Regions from separate parts of the Pseudomonas sp. H3_E04 genome, predicted to be linked through region 1. Evidence: predicted binding sites of a transcription regulator. Region 1 holds the regulator's gene; each other region holds the start of a gene.
The links. The regulator sigma-54, encoded in region 1, starts transcription at its own class of promoters, with help from an activator protein. The targets are predictions, from matches to a motif close to ANTGGCATNNANNTTGCTNT.
Positions count from the first base shown of each region.

Region 2: a site for sigma-54 is predicted at 2,316-2,335, ahead of glnK (P-II family nitrogen regulator). Genes of this name have one in related genera too.
Region 3: a site for sigma-54 is predicted at 2,930-2,949, ahead of AB4N53_RS02245 (CmpA/NrtA family ABC transporter substrate-binding protein). Genes of this name have one in related genera too.

Region 1 is NZ_CP162797.1:5,362,734-5,367,726, forward strand. Features, by position in the region: gene rapZ (RNase adapter RapZ) at 1-133, opposite strand, end outside; gene ptsN (PTS IIA-like nitrogen regulatory protein PtsN) at 136-600, opposite strand; gene hpf (ribosome hibernation-promoting factor, HPF/YfiA family) at 613-921, opposite strand; gene AB4N53_RS24080 (RNA polymerase factor sigma-54) at 995-2,485, opposite strand; gene lptB (LPS export ABC transporter ATP-binding protein) at 2,652-3,377, opposite strand; gene lptA (lipopolysaccharide transport periplasmic protein LptA) at 3,377-3,922, opposite strand; gene lptC (LPS export ABC transporter periplasmic protein LptC) at 3,909-4,481, opposite strand; gene AB4N53_RS24100 (KdsC family phosphatase) at 4,490-4,993, opposite strand, start outside.
Region 2 is NZ_CP162797.1:4,152,795-4,157,787, forward strand. Features, by position in the region: gene AB4N53_RS18850 (secondary thiamine-phosphate synthase enzyme YjbQ) at 1-203, opposite strand, end outside; gene AB4N53_RS18855 (ammonium transporter) at 419-1,756, opposite strand; gene glnK (P-II family nitrogen regulator) at 1,794-2,132, opposite strand; gene AB4N53_RS18865 (accessory factor UbiK family protein) at 2,527-2,787, shown strand; gene AB4N53_RS18870 (hypothetical protein) at 3,325-3,522, shown strand; gene AB4N53_RS18875 (YifB family Mg chelatase-like AAA ATPase) at 3,668-4,993, shown strand, end outside.
Region 3 is NZ_CP162797.1:468,607-473,599, reverse strand. Features, by position in the region: gene rlmKL (bifunctional 23S rRNA (guanine(2069)-N(7))-methyltransferase RlmK/23S rRNA (guanine(2445)-N(2))-methyltransferase RlmL) at 1-834, opposite strand, end outside; gene rmf (ribosome modulation factor) at 1,365-1,580, shown strand; gene AB4N53_RS02250 (quinone-dependent dihydroorotate dehydrogenase) at 1,820-2,842, opposite strand; gene AB4N53_RS02245 (CmpA/NrtA family ABC transporter substrate-binding protein) at 3,061-4,272, shown strand; gene AB4N53_RS02240 (ANTAR domain-containing response regulator) at 4,288-4,863, shown strand.

The DNA.
Region 1 (4,993 bases):
GCGCCCGCTCGGCCAGTTCCGGCAGCAAACCGGCCGGCAGATTGTCGATGCAGTAGTAGCCGTTGTCCTCAAGGACATTCAGGGCGGTACTTTTACCCGAGCCCGAACGGCCACTGACAATGATCAAACGCATGATTAGTGCCCGTTCTGCTCGTCCAGTACAACCTGGAACAAGGCTTCATTGCTCGGAGCGCTGCGCAATTTGTCGCGCACTTCCTTGCGGTCGAGCATGCTGGCGATCTGGCGCAGCAACTCCAGATGCGCATCGGTCGCGGCTTCCGGGACCAGCAGCACAAACAACAGGTCAACCGGGGCGCCGTCGATGGCGTCGAAATCGATCGGGGCTTCGAGGTGCAACAGGGCGCTCACCGGTCCCGCGCAGCCCTTGAGGCGGCAGTGGGGGATGGCGATGCCGTTGCCAAAACCGGTGGAGCCGAGTTTTTCACGGGCGATCAGCGCCTCGAAAACATCCTGCATCGCCAGATCCGGCACTTCGCGGTGGATCAGGTTGGCAATTTGTTCGAGGGCTTTTTTCTTGCTGCCGCCCGGCGCGTTCACCTGGGAACGGCCGGGGGTCAGGATGGTTTCAAGTCGGATCATGGGATAGGGGTGTTAACGACCGGTTGCGCCCTGGAGGAGGCTCTGGGTCTTTTCCTTATGCTTTTTGAGTTGGCGATCCAGCTTGTCGGTGAGTGAGTCGATCGCAGCGTACATGTCGGTATCTTCTGCGTTGGCGACCACTTCGCTGCCGGGGATATGCAAGGTGGCTTCGATCTTCTGCTTCAGCTTTTCGACGCACATCGTGACTTGCACGTTGGTGATCTTGTCGAAATGTCGCTCCAGTCGTTGGAGTTTTTCCTCGATGTAGGAACGCAGAGGTTGGGTCACTTCCAGTTGGTGTCCACTGATGTTGACTTGCATACAGCTTCTCCTTCGTTGCCAGTGCATAAAGCGGCAGGCCGAAAAGCCTGCCACTGGAACGCTGTAACGTGGCTTACATCAACCGCTTGCGTTCGCTCGAAGGCGCGATTCCGAGGGATTCGCGGTACTTGGCGACGGTGCGGCGAGCCACCTGAATGCCTTGTGCCTCCAGTAAACCAGCGATCTTGCTGTCACTCAACGGCTTTTTCTGATTTTCCGCGGCGACCAGTTTCTTGATGATCGCGCGAATCGCCGTGGACGAGCATTCGCCGCCTTCGGAGGTGCTGACGTGGCTGGAGAAAAAGTATTTCAGCTCATAAATACCGCGCGGGGTATGCATGAACTTTTGCGTGGTCACCCGGGAAATCGTCGATTCGTGCATGCCGACCGCTTCGGCGATGTCATGCAGCACCAGCGGCTTCATCGCTTCGTCGCCGTATTCGAGGAAACCGCGCTGATGTTCGACGATCTGCGTGGCCACTTTCATCAGGGTTTCGTTGCGGCTCTGCAGGCTCTTGATGAACCAGCGGGCTTCCTGCAGCTGGTTGCGCATGAAAGTGTTGTCGGCGCTGGTGTCGGCACGTTTCACAAAACCGGCGTACTGGGCGTTGACCCGCAGGCGTGGCACCGATTCCTGGTTCAGCTCGACCAGCCAGCGCTCGTTGTCCTTGCGCACGATCACATCGGGAATGACGTATTCGGCTTCGGTCGATTCGATCTGCGAGCCCGGACGCGGATTGAGGCTCTGTACCAGCTCGATGACCTGGCGCAGCTCGTCTTCCTTGAGCTTCATGCGGCGCATCAACTGGCTGTAATCGCGGCTGCCCAGCAGGTCGATGTAATCGGCGACGAGGCGCTTGGCCTCAGCCAGCCACGGTGTTTTGGCCGGCAACTGGCGAAGTTGCAGGAGCAGGCATTCGCTGAGGTTGCGGGCGCCGATCCCGGCGGGCTCAAATTGCTGGATGCGATGCAGGACGGCTTCGATTTCATCGAGCTCGATGTCCAGTTCCGGATCGAACGCTTCAAGAATTTCTTCGAGTGTTTCGTCCAGATAGCCCTGATTGTTGATGCAATCGATCAGAGTTACGGCGATCAAGCGATCGGTGTCGGACATCGGTGCCAGGTTCAGTTGCCACAGCAGATGGCTTTGCAGGCTCTCGCCGGCCGACGTGCGGGTGGTGAAATCCCACTCGTCGTCATCGCTGCTGGGCAGGCTGCTGGCGCTGGTCTGGTAGACGTCTTCCCACGCGGTATCCACGGGGAGTTCGTTAGGGATGCGTTCGTTCCATTCGCCATCCTCAAGGTTGTCCACCGTCGGAGCGGTTTCCTGATAGGAGGGTTCCTGTATTTCGGCGGACTTCTGTTCGGCGTTGTCGGCCAGAGGATCGGCGTTGTCGAAGTCGTCGCCTTCTTCCTGGCGCTCGAGCATCGGATTGGATTCCAGAGCCTCCTGGATCTCCTGTTGCAGGTCCAGGGTCGACAATTGGAGCAGACGGATGGCCTGTTGCAGCTGCGGTGTCATCGTCAGCTGCTGGCCCATTCTCAAGACTAGCGATGGTTTCATGGCAGGGGCTTAACACCTTATTCGCCGGCGCTTTGCGCCATACACTACAGGGCGCCGAAGCGCCAAACTTAAGCAAATTATATGCCTGAAACTGAAGTGTTTGCCTAGAGCGCTGTAACAATTAAAGCGGATAAATGCGCCTTGAATCGATACAGCGCTGTCGCGCTTACAGGCGGAACTCGTGACCCAGATACACTTCCTTGACCAGATCGTTGGCCAGGATGGTCTCGGCATCACCTTCGGCGATCAGTTGACCGTCGTTGACGATGTAAGCGGTTTCGCAGATATCCAGCGTTTCACGGACGTTGTGGTCGGTGATCAGCACACCGATGCCCTTGGCCTTGAGGTGGTGGATGATCTGCTTGATGTCGCCGACCGAGATCGGGTCGACACCGGCGAACGGTTCGTCGAGCAGGATGAATTTCGGCGCAGTGGCCAGGGCACGAGCGATTTCCACCCGGCGGCGCTCACCACCGGACAGGCTCATGCCGAGGTTGTCGCGGATGTGGCTGATGTGGAATTCCTGCAGCAGGCTTTCCAGCTCCTTGCGCCGGCCGGCCTTGTCGAGTTCCGGGCGGGTCTCGAGGATCGCCATGATGTTGTCGGCAACCGACAGTTTGCGGAAGATCGAAGCTTCTTGCGGCAGATAGCCGATACCGGCCTTGGCGCGGCCGTGCATCGGCTGGTGGCTGACGTCCAGGTCATCGATCAGCACACGGCCCTGATCTGCCTGCACCAGGCCAACGATCATGTAGAAGCACGTCGTCTTGCCGGCGCCGTTCGGGCCGAGCAGGCCGACGATCTGCCCGCTGTCGATCGACAGGCTGACGTCACGCACGACCTGGCGGCTTTTATAGGCCTTGGCCAGGTGCTGAGCTTTCAGAGTTGCCATTACTGGGATTTCTCTTCGGTTTTCTTCTTCGGCTGGATCACCATGTCGATGCGCGGACGCGATTCGGTGACCTTGCTGCCCGTGGCGCGACCGGCGCTGGCCAGTTTCTTCACGGTGTCGTAGACGATTTTCTCGCCCTGAGTGGTGTTGTTGTCCTTGTCGACAACCTTGGCCTTGTCGATCAGTACGACGCGGTTTTGCGCGGCATGGTACTGAATCGTCACACCCCAGCCCTGTACAGGCTTGGTGTCGCCAGCAGTCTGCATCTGTTCGAAGTAGGCGAGGTTGCCGACTGAAGTCACCACGTCGATATCACCGGTCGGGGTGCGGGTGATGGTCACGGTGTTGCCGGTGACCTTCATCGAACCCTGGGTAATGATCACGTCACCTTTATAGGTGGCGATGCCATTCTTGTCGTCCAGTTGGGCGTCGTCGGCCTGAATGCGGATAGGCTGCTGCTGATCGTTCGGCAGGGACCAGGCGCTCGCGCTTCCCAGTGCTGCGCCCAGACTGAGCAAAATAGGGAGGGTTTTAACGAGCCTCATACTGTCCTCTTACGTTCGATTGCAGGTGTATCCTGCTGTCCTTCAGGTACGCTTTCATTCCGACGCCAGTCGACACGCCACCAGCGCCCTCGATTCTAACGGGTTGCGCAGTCTGCGCATATTCCTGCTGCGGGAACACGGTCATGCGGGTGCTGGTGATCAGGGTGCCGCGCTTTTTCTCATCGGTGCGCTGCACGCGGACCGAATCGATCAATTCCACTTCGGTACCGCCCGAGTTCACTTCGCCGCGTTCACTGGTCACGTGCCAGGGGAAGTCGGTACCGCGATACATGTTCAAGTCAGGCTTGGTCACCAGGGTGACATCGGTCGCCTTGACGTGCTCGGCCTTGTCGGAAGTCATCTCGTACTGCACCTTGCCGTCGGGCAGGTACTGAATGGTGTGCGTGTTGGTCGCGTACCAGTCGATCGGATTCTCGGCGGTCGAGACCGGCGGCTTGTCGAGGAAACGCTCCGGGCTGATGTTCCAATAGCCGACCGCAGCGAAAATCGCCGCGATGCAGCCGAACAGCAGGAAGTTGCGAAACTTTTTGCTAAACATGGTCAGGCTCACAGGTACGCGGCGTTGGCCGCTTCGAGGCGGCCCTGGGCGCGCAGGATCAATTCGCAGAATTCGCGGGCGGCACCCTCGCCGCCACGGGCGCGGGTAACGCCGTGGGCGTGTTCGCGGACGAAATCGGCAGCGTTGGCCACCGCCATGCCCAGCCCTACACGGCGGATTACCGGCAAGTCTGGCAGATCGTCACCGAGATAGGCGACTTCTTCATAGCTTAGGCCCAGTTGCGCGAGCAGACCGTCGAGTACCACCAGTTTGTCTTCACGCCCCTGAAACAGATGGGGGATGCCGAGGTTTTTCGCGCGACGCTCGACCACCGGGGTCCTGCGACCGCTGATGATCGCGGTTTGTACGCCGGCATTCATCAGCATCTTGATGCCCTGGCCGTCGAGGGTGTTGAAGGTCTTGAACTCGCTGCCGTCTTCGAGGAAGTACAGGCGCCCGTCGGTGAGTACGCCATCGACGTCGAAGACTGCCAGTTTGATCGCTTTGCCGCG
Region 2 (4,993 bases), 1.2 Mb from region 1:
TTGAAAAATCGTTCGAAGTCGCGACGAACTGCCGGATCGGCGTTCTCGTTGATGGTCAACGACGCCGACGTGTGCTGCAGCCACAAATGCAACAGACCGACCCGACAGGTCCTGAGTTCAGGCAAGCCTGCGAGCAACTCGTCCGTCACCAGATGAAACCCCCGGGGCCTTGCCCGCAGGGTTATCAGAGTCTGTTGCCACATACAGTTCTCCGCTCGTTCGGGGCGCATTCTAGCGTGCTCTGAAAAAAAACAAAGGCCCTAATATTCCTGCAGCGATGTAAGCGATTGCCCGCAGAAAAAGCCTCGTCGTAAAGACGACCAAAGCCGTAAGAAAAATCCTTTCAGCCGCTCCTTGAATGACAAATCCCGGACAAAAAAATGCCCGGCGAACCGGGCAATTTTTTTATCGCGCGTACTTACAGGTTGTAGCCGCGTTCGTTGTGTTGTGCCAGATCGAGGCCGACCGACTCTTCTTCCTCGGTTACACGCAGACCCATGACGGCGTCCAGCACCTTGAGGATGATGAAGGTGACGATCGCGGTGTAGATCACCGTGAAGCCGACGCCTTTGATCTGAATCCAGACCTGCGCGCCAATGTCAGTCACGGTGCCAAAGCCGCCCAGTGCCGGTGCGGCAAACACACCGGTGAGGATCGCGCCGAGGATACCGCCGATGCCGTGCACGCCGAAGGCGTCCAGGGAATCGTCATAGCCGAGTTTGCGTTTCAGGGTGGTGGCGCAGAAGAAGCACACCACGCCTGCGGCAAGACCGATCACCAGTGCACCCATCGGGCCTACGGTGCCAGCGGCTGGAGTGATCGCGACCAGACCGGCGACCACACCCGAAGCAATACCCAGTGCGCTTGGCTTGCCGTGGGTGACCCACTCGGCAAACATCCAGCCCAGTGCCGCAGCGGCAGTGGCGATCTGGGTAACCAGCATGGCCATACCGGCAGTGCCGTTGGCAGCAGCAGCGGAACCGGCGTTGAAGCCGAACCAGCCGACCCACAGCATCGCCGCGCCCATCAGCGTGTAGCCGAGGTTATGCGGAGCCATTGGTGTGGTCGGGAAGCCTTTGCGCTTGCCCAGTACCAGGCACGCCACCAGACCGGCGATACCGGCGTTGATGTGCACCACGGTGCCACCGGCGAAGTCGAGCACGCCCCAGTCCCACATCAGGCCGCCGTTACCGGACCAGACCATGTGCGCGATCGGTGCATAAACCAGAGTGAACCAGATGCCCATGAAGATCAGCATCGCAGAGAACTTCATGCGCTCGGCGAACGCACCGACGATCAGCGCCGGGGTGATGATCGCGAAGGTCATCTGGAAGGTGATGAACACCGCCTCGGGGAACAGCGCCGCCGGGCCGGTGATGCTCGAAGGCGTGACACCGGCGAGGAACGCCTTGCCCATGCCGCCGAAGAACGAATTGAAGTTGACGACGCCCTGCTCCATGCCGGTAGTGTCGAAGGCAATGCTGTAGCCATAAATGACCCACAGGATGCTGATCAGACCGGTAATGGCGAAGCACTGCATCAGCACGGAAAGAATGTTTTTCGAGCGAACCATACCGCCGTAGAACAGCGCCAGGCCGGGGATGGTCATGAACAGCACGAGCGCTGTCGAGGTAAGCATCCAGGCGGTGTCGCCGGAATTGAGGACTGGCGCTGCCACTTCGTCTGCCGCCATGGCGATGCCGGGCATTACGATGGACAACAGGGCGCCTAGCCCTGCGAATTTACGCAGAGTCATATTGTTTTCTCCTGGGGCGTTGGGTTTGTGGCGGCGCTTAGATCGCGTCGGTATCGGTTTCGCCGGTACGGATGCGGATCGCCTGTTCCAGATTGACCACGAAGATCTTGCCGTCACCGATCTTGCCGGTGTTGGCCGCCTTGGTTATCGCCTCGATAACCCGATCCAGATCCTTGTCGTCGATGGCCACGTCGATTTTCACCTTGGGCAGAAAATCGACCACATATTCCGCGCCGCGATACAGCTCGGTGTGACCCTTCTGCCGGCCGAAGCCTTTGACTTCAGTAACGGTAATGCCCTGCACGCCGATTTCGGACAGCGACTCGCGCACGTCGTCCAACTTGAACGGCTTGATGATGGCAGTGACTAGCTTCATGAAACTCTCTCCCGAATTGGTGGACTTGCCCCAGGAAAACAAACCCGTCTCAAGTCTAAGCGCAGTGCCTGGCTTTGTAACGCATCGTTGACGCCAGCTAACCGCATCAGACGAAACTCCCCGCTTCGTCTGCCGCACTGCATTCGTCACAGCGACTGCATCAGTGCATGGGTCGAGGGTGACTAAGCAGAAACCTTGCCAGCTCGGCAAAAACCCTGCATTTCAATCTCTTGGCCCGTGTTGCACGCGCTCGGGCAGAAAAGCTTTTGCCGATACGCACAACAACGGTGCGCCACCGTCCGTCCCCCTGCGCGAAAAGCGTGCATCCGTGCAACGGGATTGACTATAGACACTGCGTGATACACTGCCGGCCATTGTTTCCAGGACATTTCCCATGCTCGCGCCCAAAGACTTCCTCGACGCCCTGAGCGGCACCGCCTCCCGCCTGTTCAGCGGCGACACGCCACTGCCGAAAGCCGAAATCGAAAGCCAGTTCAAAATGCTGCTGCAGAGTGCCTTCAGCAAACTTGATCTGGTCAGCCGGGAAGAGTTTGATAGTCAGATGGTGGTGCTGGCGCGCACCCGTGCACGGCTTGAGAGTCTGGAAGCGAAGGTTGCCGAGATGGAAGCGAAGCTGACACCGCCCGCGGAATAACCCGCGTCCCCTGTAGGAGCTGCCGAAGGCTGCGATCTTTTGATCTTCAGCCCTTCAACCATCCCCGCAACCTCCTACAACCTGCACCACTGCCATCCGATTGCGCCGAAAGCCCAGGTTTCCAAGCTCATCTGATGCTGAATGTTCAGCAGCGGGTTTGGCGACCTGGACAGCTTAAGGTGCACGACAACCCATCAGGTCATCCCCACCAACATCCCACCACAAGCGAACACCCACACCTGAGCCTGCTCAGTTGGCCGGACATGACGTTGGGTTTGTTGCACTATTCAGAACCTCGCCCGGATGAATCAGGCGCATACCATTGCGGTCCATTTTTCGCCTCCAGAGGCTGTGTTGAGTGGCCAAACTGGAGCATCCGACTCCGCGATACAAGACAGTCGAAAACCTTTCACCGACGTCCTACAACTATTAGCGCATGGCCCTGCAAAAATTAGCGTCTGCGCCTGATTACGCGACTCTTCCTCCTTGTACTACGGTGGCCAACCAAGCATCTGTCACCCAAAAAACGAGGCCTCAATGAAAGACAAAAAGAGAAGGGCAAAGCTAGAACAGATTGTTGGATATCACGCTGAAGCACTTCGGTTAGCCGGAGGTATTTCAGCCAATCAGCGTCGTTTTATTGAGGTAGCGGCCAAGTACTGTAACGAACTCGAACCGGACGGTTGGCTGGCCGGGGGAGGAAGCCAAGTGAAAAATCCCGAAGAAGAAAACTAATGCAGCGTCTCTACTGACCGTGGAGGGCAACTTGGCAACATCCAGTGAAGGTTTACCCTTGCATCGGTGCCACTTGGGCTCGCTCTCCCGACTACCCTTCAAAAACCCGCAGGAAGCGGCTCCCGATTCAGCTCAAGGAACGACCATGTCCCTCTCCATTGTCCACAGCCGCGCCCAGGTTGGCGTGGAAGCTCCAGCCGTCACTGTCGAAGTCCACCTGGCCAACGGCCTGCCGTCGCTGACCATGGTCGGCCTGCCTGAAGCGGCGGTGAAGGAAAGCAAGGATCGGGTGCGCAGTGCGATCATCAATTCCGGGCTGCAATTTCCGGCGCGGCGGATCACCTTGAATCTGGCGCCGGCGGATCTGCCCAAGGATGGCGGACGCTTCGATCTGGCGATTGCCTTGGGGATTTTGTCGGCCAGTGTGCAGGTGCCCTGCCTGACGCTGGACGATGTGGAATGTCTGGGTGAGTTGGCGCTGTCAGGTGCCGTGCGGCCGGTGCGTGGTGTGCTGCCGGCAGCACTGGCGGCGCGCAAGGCCGGGCGGGCGCTGGTGGTGCCTCGAGCGAATGCCGAGGAGGCATGTCTGGCGTCGGGGTTGAAGGTGTTTGCGGTGGATCATTTGTTGGAAGCGGTGGCTCATTTCAATGGGCATACGCCGGTGGAGCCTTACGTTTCCGATGGTTTGATGCACGCTGCCAAGCCCTATCCCGACCTCAACGAGGTGCAGGGTCAAACAGCCGCAAAGCGCGCACTGCTGATTGCCGCTGCGGGGGCACATAACCTGTTGTTCAGCGGGCCGCCGGGCACTGGCAAGACATTGCTGGCCAGTCGTTTGCCGGGGTTGCTGCCACCGCTTTCCGAATGCGAGGCGCTGGAAGTGGCAGCGATTCAATCGGTCGCCAGCGGGGTACCCCTGACTCACTGGCCGCAACGCCCCTTCCGCCAGCCCCACCACTCCGCATCCGGGCCAGCGCTGGTCGGTGGCAGCTCGAAACCGCAACCCGGGGAGATCACCCTCGCCCACCATGGCGTGCTGTTTCTCGATGAGTTGCCGGAGTTTGATCGCAAAGTGTTGGAAGTTTTACGCGAGCCTTTGGAGTCGGGACATATCGTCATCGCGCGGGCCAAGGATCGCGTACGTTTCCCCGCGCGATTCCAATTGGTTGCCGCGATGAATCCGTGCCCCTGTGGATATCTTGGCGAACCCAGTGGCAAATGCTCGTGCACGCCGGACATGGTCCAGCGCTATCGCAACAAACTGTCAGGGCCGCTACTCGACCGGATTGATTTGCACCTGACCGTCGCGCGGGAGGCAACCGCGTTGAATCCGGCAGCCAAGGCCGGCGAAAACAGCGCCAGCGCTGCGGCGTTGGTGGCCGAAGCGCGGGAGCGTCAGCAGAAACGTCAAGGCTGTGCCAATGCGTTTCTCGATCTGCCGGGGCTGAAGCATCACTGCAAGTTATCCACA
Region 3 (4,993 bases), 1.0 Mb from region 1:
GCCTGGCTGAATCAGACGTGGGTCGGCTTCATAACCACGAATCCACAGCGGTGGCTTGGCCAGACCGGCGGCGGCACGTTCAACGGCTTCTTCATGGAGTTTTTTCCACAGCGCCGGCACGTGACCGAGCCACGCGGTAAAGCCCCATTGCTCGCGACGCAGGTTCGGCGCCATGTCGGCGGCGATCATCGCCGCTTCAACGAGAAACGTACCGACACCGCACATCGGGTCAGCCAGCGCGCCGCCCTCGGCGGCAATACGCGGCCAGCCGGAACGAATCAGGATGGCGGCGGCGAGGTTTTCCTTCAGCGGCGCCGCGCCCTGCTGCAGGCGGTAGCCGCGCTGGTGCAGGCTGTGGCCGGAGAGGTCGAGGGACAGAATTGCTTCGCCGCGATCCAGACGCAGGTGAATGCGCAGGTCCGGGTTGAGTTTGTCGATGGATGGACGATCGCCCTGCGGCGTGCGCAGTTTGTCGACGATGGCGTCTTTGACTTTCAGCGCGCCGAAGTGGGTGTTGTCGATGCCCGAGCCGTGGCCGCTGAATTCGACGGCCAGGGTGCCGTCGCTGAGCATGTGATCCTGCCAGTCGATGTCGAGCACGCCGTGGTAAAGGTCTTCGGCGTCCTTCATCGGGAAACGCTTGAGCACCAGCAACACGCGGTTGGCCAGACGCGACCAGAGGCACAGGCGATAGGCGGTTTCCATGGTCGCCATGCCACGCACGGCGGAGGTGTGCTCGCGCGCTTCTTCAAGGCCAAGCCCGACGGCTTCCTCGATGAGCAGGCCTTCAAGGCCTTTGGGGCAAGTGAGGAAGAGTTCGAAACGATCGGACATGGTAATTCCAGAGCCTTTGGCTAGTGGGCCGACAACGCATTGCCGACCCGGTTTTCAATCAGGCGCTTTTCTGAAAGAGCGCCCGCGTGGCACGAAGGTGTGCCGTTCCATCCCCGCTGCTCGGGTTAAAAGAGCTTAGATGCCGGGACAGATAAAAAAGTTGGTGCAACAAAAAGACTGAAAGCGACCCTTCGTCGAATATTACCCAAGCGCAAACGTGGGTCATTCTCACTAAAGGATTAACCCCCTGAGTCAGCGGGGCGCCGATCATACCGGGGTTTGCGCAATGATCGTTGAATAAATACGCAGTTACTTATCGCCATAGCATCCTTTCCGTTACGTGCTTATGACAAAACGATCATTCCCTCGATGTGACTCATTGGTTAGAACTGAGCACAGGTTGACGTCGCAACGGCGTCAACACCTTGGCTCGCCACGCCGGCAGCGAGCCGCACGATGGCAGGTTTTTTCTGCCAGACCTCAATTGAGGTCAACGCGACACTACAGTCAACAAGTGAGGGAAACACCCTATGAGAAGACTTAAGCGTGATCCGTTGGAAAGAGCATTTTTGCGCGGATATCAATATGGCGTTGGTGGCAAATCCCGTGAGCTTTGCCCATTTACTCTACCGTCGGTACGTCAAGCCTGGATCAACGGCTGGCGAGAAGGACGCGGCGACAACTGGGACGGTATGACCGGCACTGCGGGAATCCACAGACTCAACGAACTTCACGCCGTCGGCTGACACAGGGCATTTATTCCGACACGACAATCTGAATCTGCATTGAATTAACCACGCACGTCCTTCCCGGACGGCGGGCTACGGCCCAGGGGCTCCTTCGAGGAGCCCTTTTTAATGCCGGTGTGGCTGACACATATCTCGTGTAGGAGCTGCCGAAGGCTGCGATCTTTTGATCTTGTTTTTTTAGAATCAAAAGCAAGATCAAAAGATCGCAGCCTTCGGCAGCTCCTACGGGGACCGGGTTATTTGCGCAACGCAGCGATCGCATCCACCGATTCACGAATCAGCGCCGGGCCTTTGTAGATGAAGCCCGAATAGATCTGCACCAGGCTTGCACCGGCGGTGATCTTCTCCGCTGCATGTTTACCTTCGGTAATCCCGCCCGCAGCAATGATCGGCAAACGCCCGGCCAATTCGCCCGCCAGGACCTTCACGGTATTGGTGCTCTTCTCACGCACCGGCGCGCCGGACAGACCGCCCGCCTCGTCGCCATGCTCCATGCCTTCGACACCGACACGGCTCAGGGTAGTGTTGGTGGCGATGACCGCGTCCATGCCGGTTTCGATCAACGCCTGGGCAACCTGCGCAGTTTCTTCGTCGGTCATGTCCGGCGCGATCTTGATCGCCAGCGGCACATGCTTGCCGTGACGCAACGCCAGTTCGGCGCGGCGTGTGGCCAGATCAGCGAGCAATTGCTTGAGCGAATCACCGAACTGCAGGCTGCGCAGGCCCGGGGTGTTTGGCGAGCTGACATTGACGGTGACGTAGCTGGCGTGGGCGTAAACCTTGTCCAGGCAGATCAGGTAATCGTCGACCGCACGCTCGACCGGGGTGTCGAAGTTCTTGCCGATATTGATGCCCAGCACGCCTTTGTATTTTGCCGCAGCGACCCGCGCCAGCAGGTTATCCACGCCAAGGTTGTTGAAGCCCATGCGGTTGATGATCGCCTCGGCTTCCGGCAGGCGGAAGATCCGTGGTTTCGGGTTGCCCGGCTGCGGACGCGGGGTCACGGTGCCGATTTCGACAAAGCCGAAACCCAGTTGCGCAAAGCCGTCGATGGCCGCGCCGTTCTTGTCCAGACCTGCCGCCAGCCCTACCGGGTTCGGAAACTCCAGCCCCATGACGGTCACCGGCATTTTCGCCGGCGCCTTGCACAGCAAGCCGTTGAGGCCCAAACGTCCACCCGCGCCGATCAGATCCAGCGACAGATCGTGGGAGGTTTCCGGGGAAAGTTTGAACAACAGCTGACGGGCCAGGGTGTACATGGGCGGCAATGACTCGGGCGGCGAAAAGAGGCGGCGATTATAGCCGGGCATCGTCCCCCGGCGCGAGGCGCCTGCGCGAATCAGGCGACTGGCATATGCCTTGCACCGCCCTGCTCATCAGTCTGCCGACCAATGACGGCGCGCAGGCCAGGACAATGGCGTCGTCCCCGGGTTTTGCCTGCGCAGAATCCGGGACGGCGTTTTTTTTGAGGTAGCGTATGAACGAAACGTCCTTGGGGCCTCTGGCCTGGGTCAACGGCAGCGATGCGCCGGAAAAAAGTGCGATCAATCTCGGCTTCATGGCGCTGAGCGACTGCGCCTCGGTGGTGGTCGCCGCCACCCAGGGCTTCGCCCAGCCCTACGGCCTGACCCTGAACCTCAAGCGCCAGGCGTCATGGGCCAACCTGCGCGACAAACTGGTCAGCGGCGAACTGGATGCCGCGCACAGCCTGTACGGGCTGATTTATGCGGTACACCTTGGCATCGGCGGCGTCGCCCCGACCGACATGGCGGTGCTGATGGGCCTGAACCAGAATGGCCAGAGCCTGAACCTGTCCCATGGCTTGCAACAGGCTGGCGTGAACAGTCCTGAAGCGCTCGACCGGCACGTGCACCAAAGCCGCGCAAAACTGACCTTTGCCCAGACCTTCCCCACCGGCACTCACGCGATGTGGCTTTATTACTGGCTCGCGAGCCAGGGCATTCATCCGTTGCAGGACGTCGACAGCGTGGTGGTGCCGCCGCCACAAATGGTGGCGCACCTGCAAGCCGGGCGCATCGACGGCTTTTGCGTCGGCGAGCCGTGGGCGGCCAGCGCCGTGCAACAGGATCTCGGCTTCACCTTGGCGACCAGCCAGAGCATCTGGCCCGACCACCCGGAAAAAGTCCTCGGCTGCACGCGCGAATTCGTCGAGCAGTATCCCAACACCGCGCGCGCCCTGGTCATGGCCATTCTTGAGGCCAGCCGCTTTATTGAAGAAAGCCCGGAAAACCGCCGCAGCACCGCACAATTGCTCAGCGCTGCGGAATACCTCGACACTCCCGCCGCGTGCATCGAACCGCGCTTTATGGGCGACTACGCCGATGGCCTCGGCAATCGCTGGCAGGATCCGCATGCGCTGCGTTTTCATGGCGAGGGCGAGGTCAATCTGCCCTACCTTTCCGACGGCATGTGGTTCATGACCCAATTCCGTCGCTGGGGTCTGTTGCGCGAGGATCCGGAGTATCTGGCCGTCGCCCGTCAGGTTCAACGTCTGGATCTGTACCGTGAGGCAGCGAGTGCTGTCGGTGTCGCCACTTCCTGCGCAGACCTGCGCAGCAGCCAGTTGCTCGACGGCAAGGTCTGGGACGGCAGCGATCCGGCGGGCTATGCGCGCAGTTTCAAACTGCATGCCCTGAACGACGCCGCCCCCCTTCTCGCCCAGCGCTGACAGGAGACCGCGAACATGTTGCGCATTCTGCTGATCAACGATACCGCGAAAAAAGTCGGACGCCTGAAAGCGGCGCTGAGCGAGGCCGGCTTCGAAGTGATCGACGAGTCCGGCCTGACCATCGACCTGCCGGCGCGCGTCGAAACGGTGCGCCCGGACGTGATCCTGATCGATACCGAGTCACCGAGCCGCGATGTCATGGAGCAAGTGGTACTGGTCAGCCGCGACCAGCCCCGGCCGATCGTGATGTTTACCGACGAACATGACCCGGGGGTGATGCGTCAGGCGATCAAGTCCGGGGTCAGTGCCTACATTGTCGAAGGCATTCACGCACAGCGTTTGCAGCCGATTCTCGATGTGGCGATGGCGCGCTTCGAGAGTGACCAGGCTTTGCGCGCGCAATTGCAGGCCCGTGACCAGCAACTGGCCGAGCGCAAGCGCATCGAGCTGGCCAAGGGTTTGCTGATGAAGATGAAGGACTGCAACGAGGAAGAGGCCTATACGCTGATGCGCCGCCAGGCCATGAGCCGCCAGCAGAAGCTGATTCAGGTGGCGGAGCAGATCATTGCCATGAGCGAGTTGCTGGGCTGATTGAAGATCAAAAGATCGCAGCCTCGTTGCACTCGTCAGCTCCTACAAATGACCGCCCCCTCCTGTAGGAGCTGACGAGTGCAACGAGGCTGCGATCTTTTCAAGCCTTGGCACAAATCTCGCTATGTAA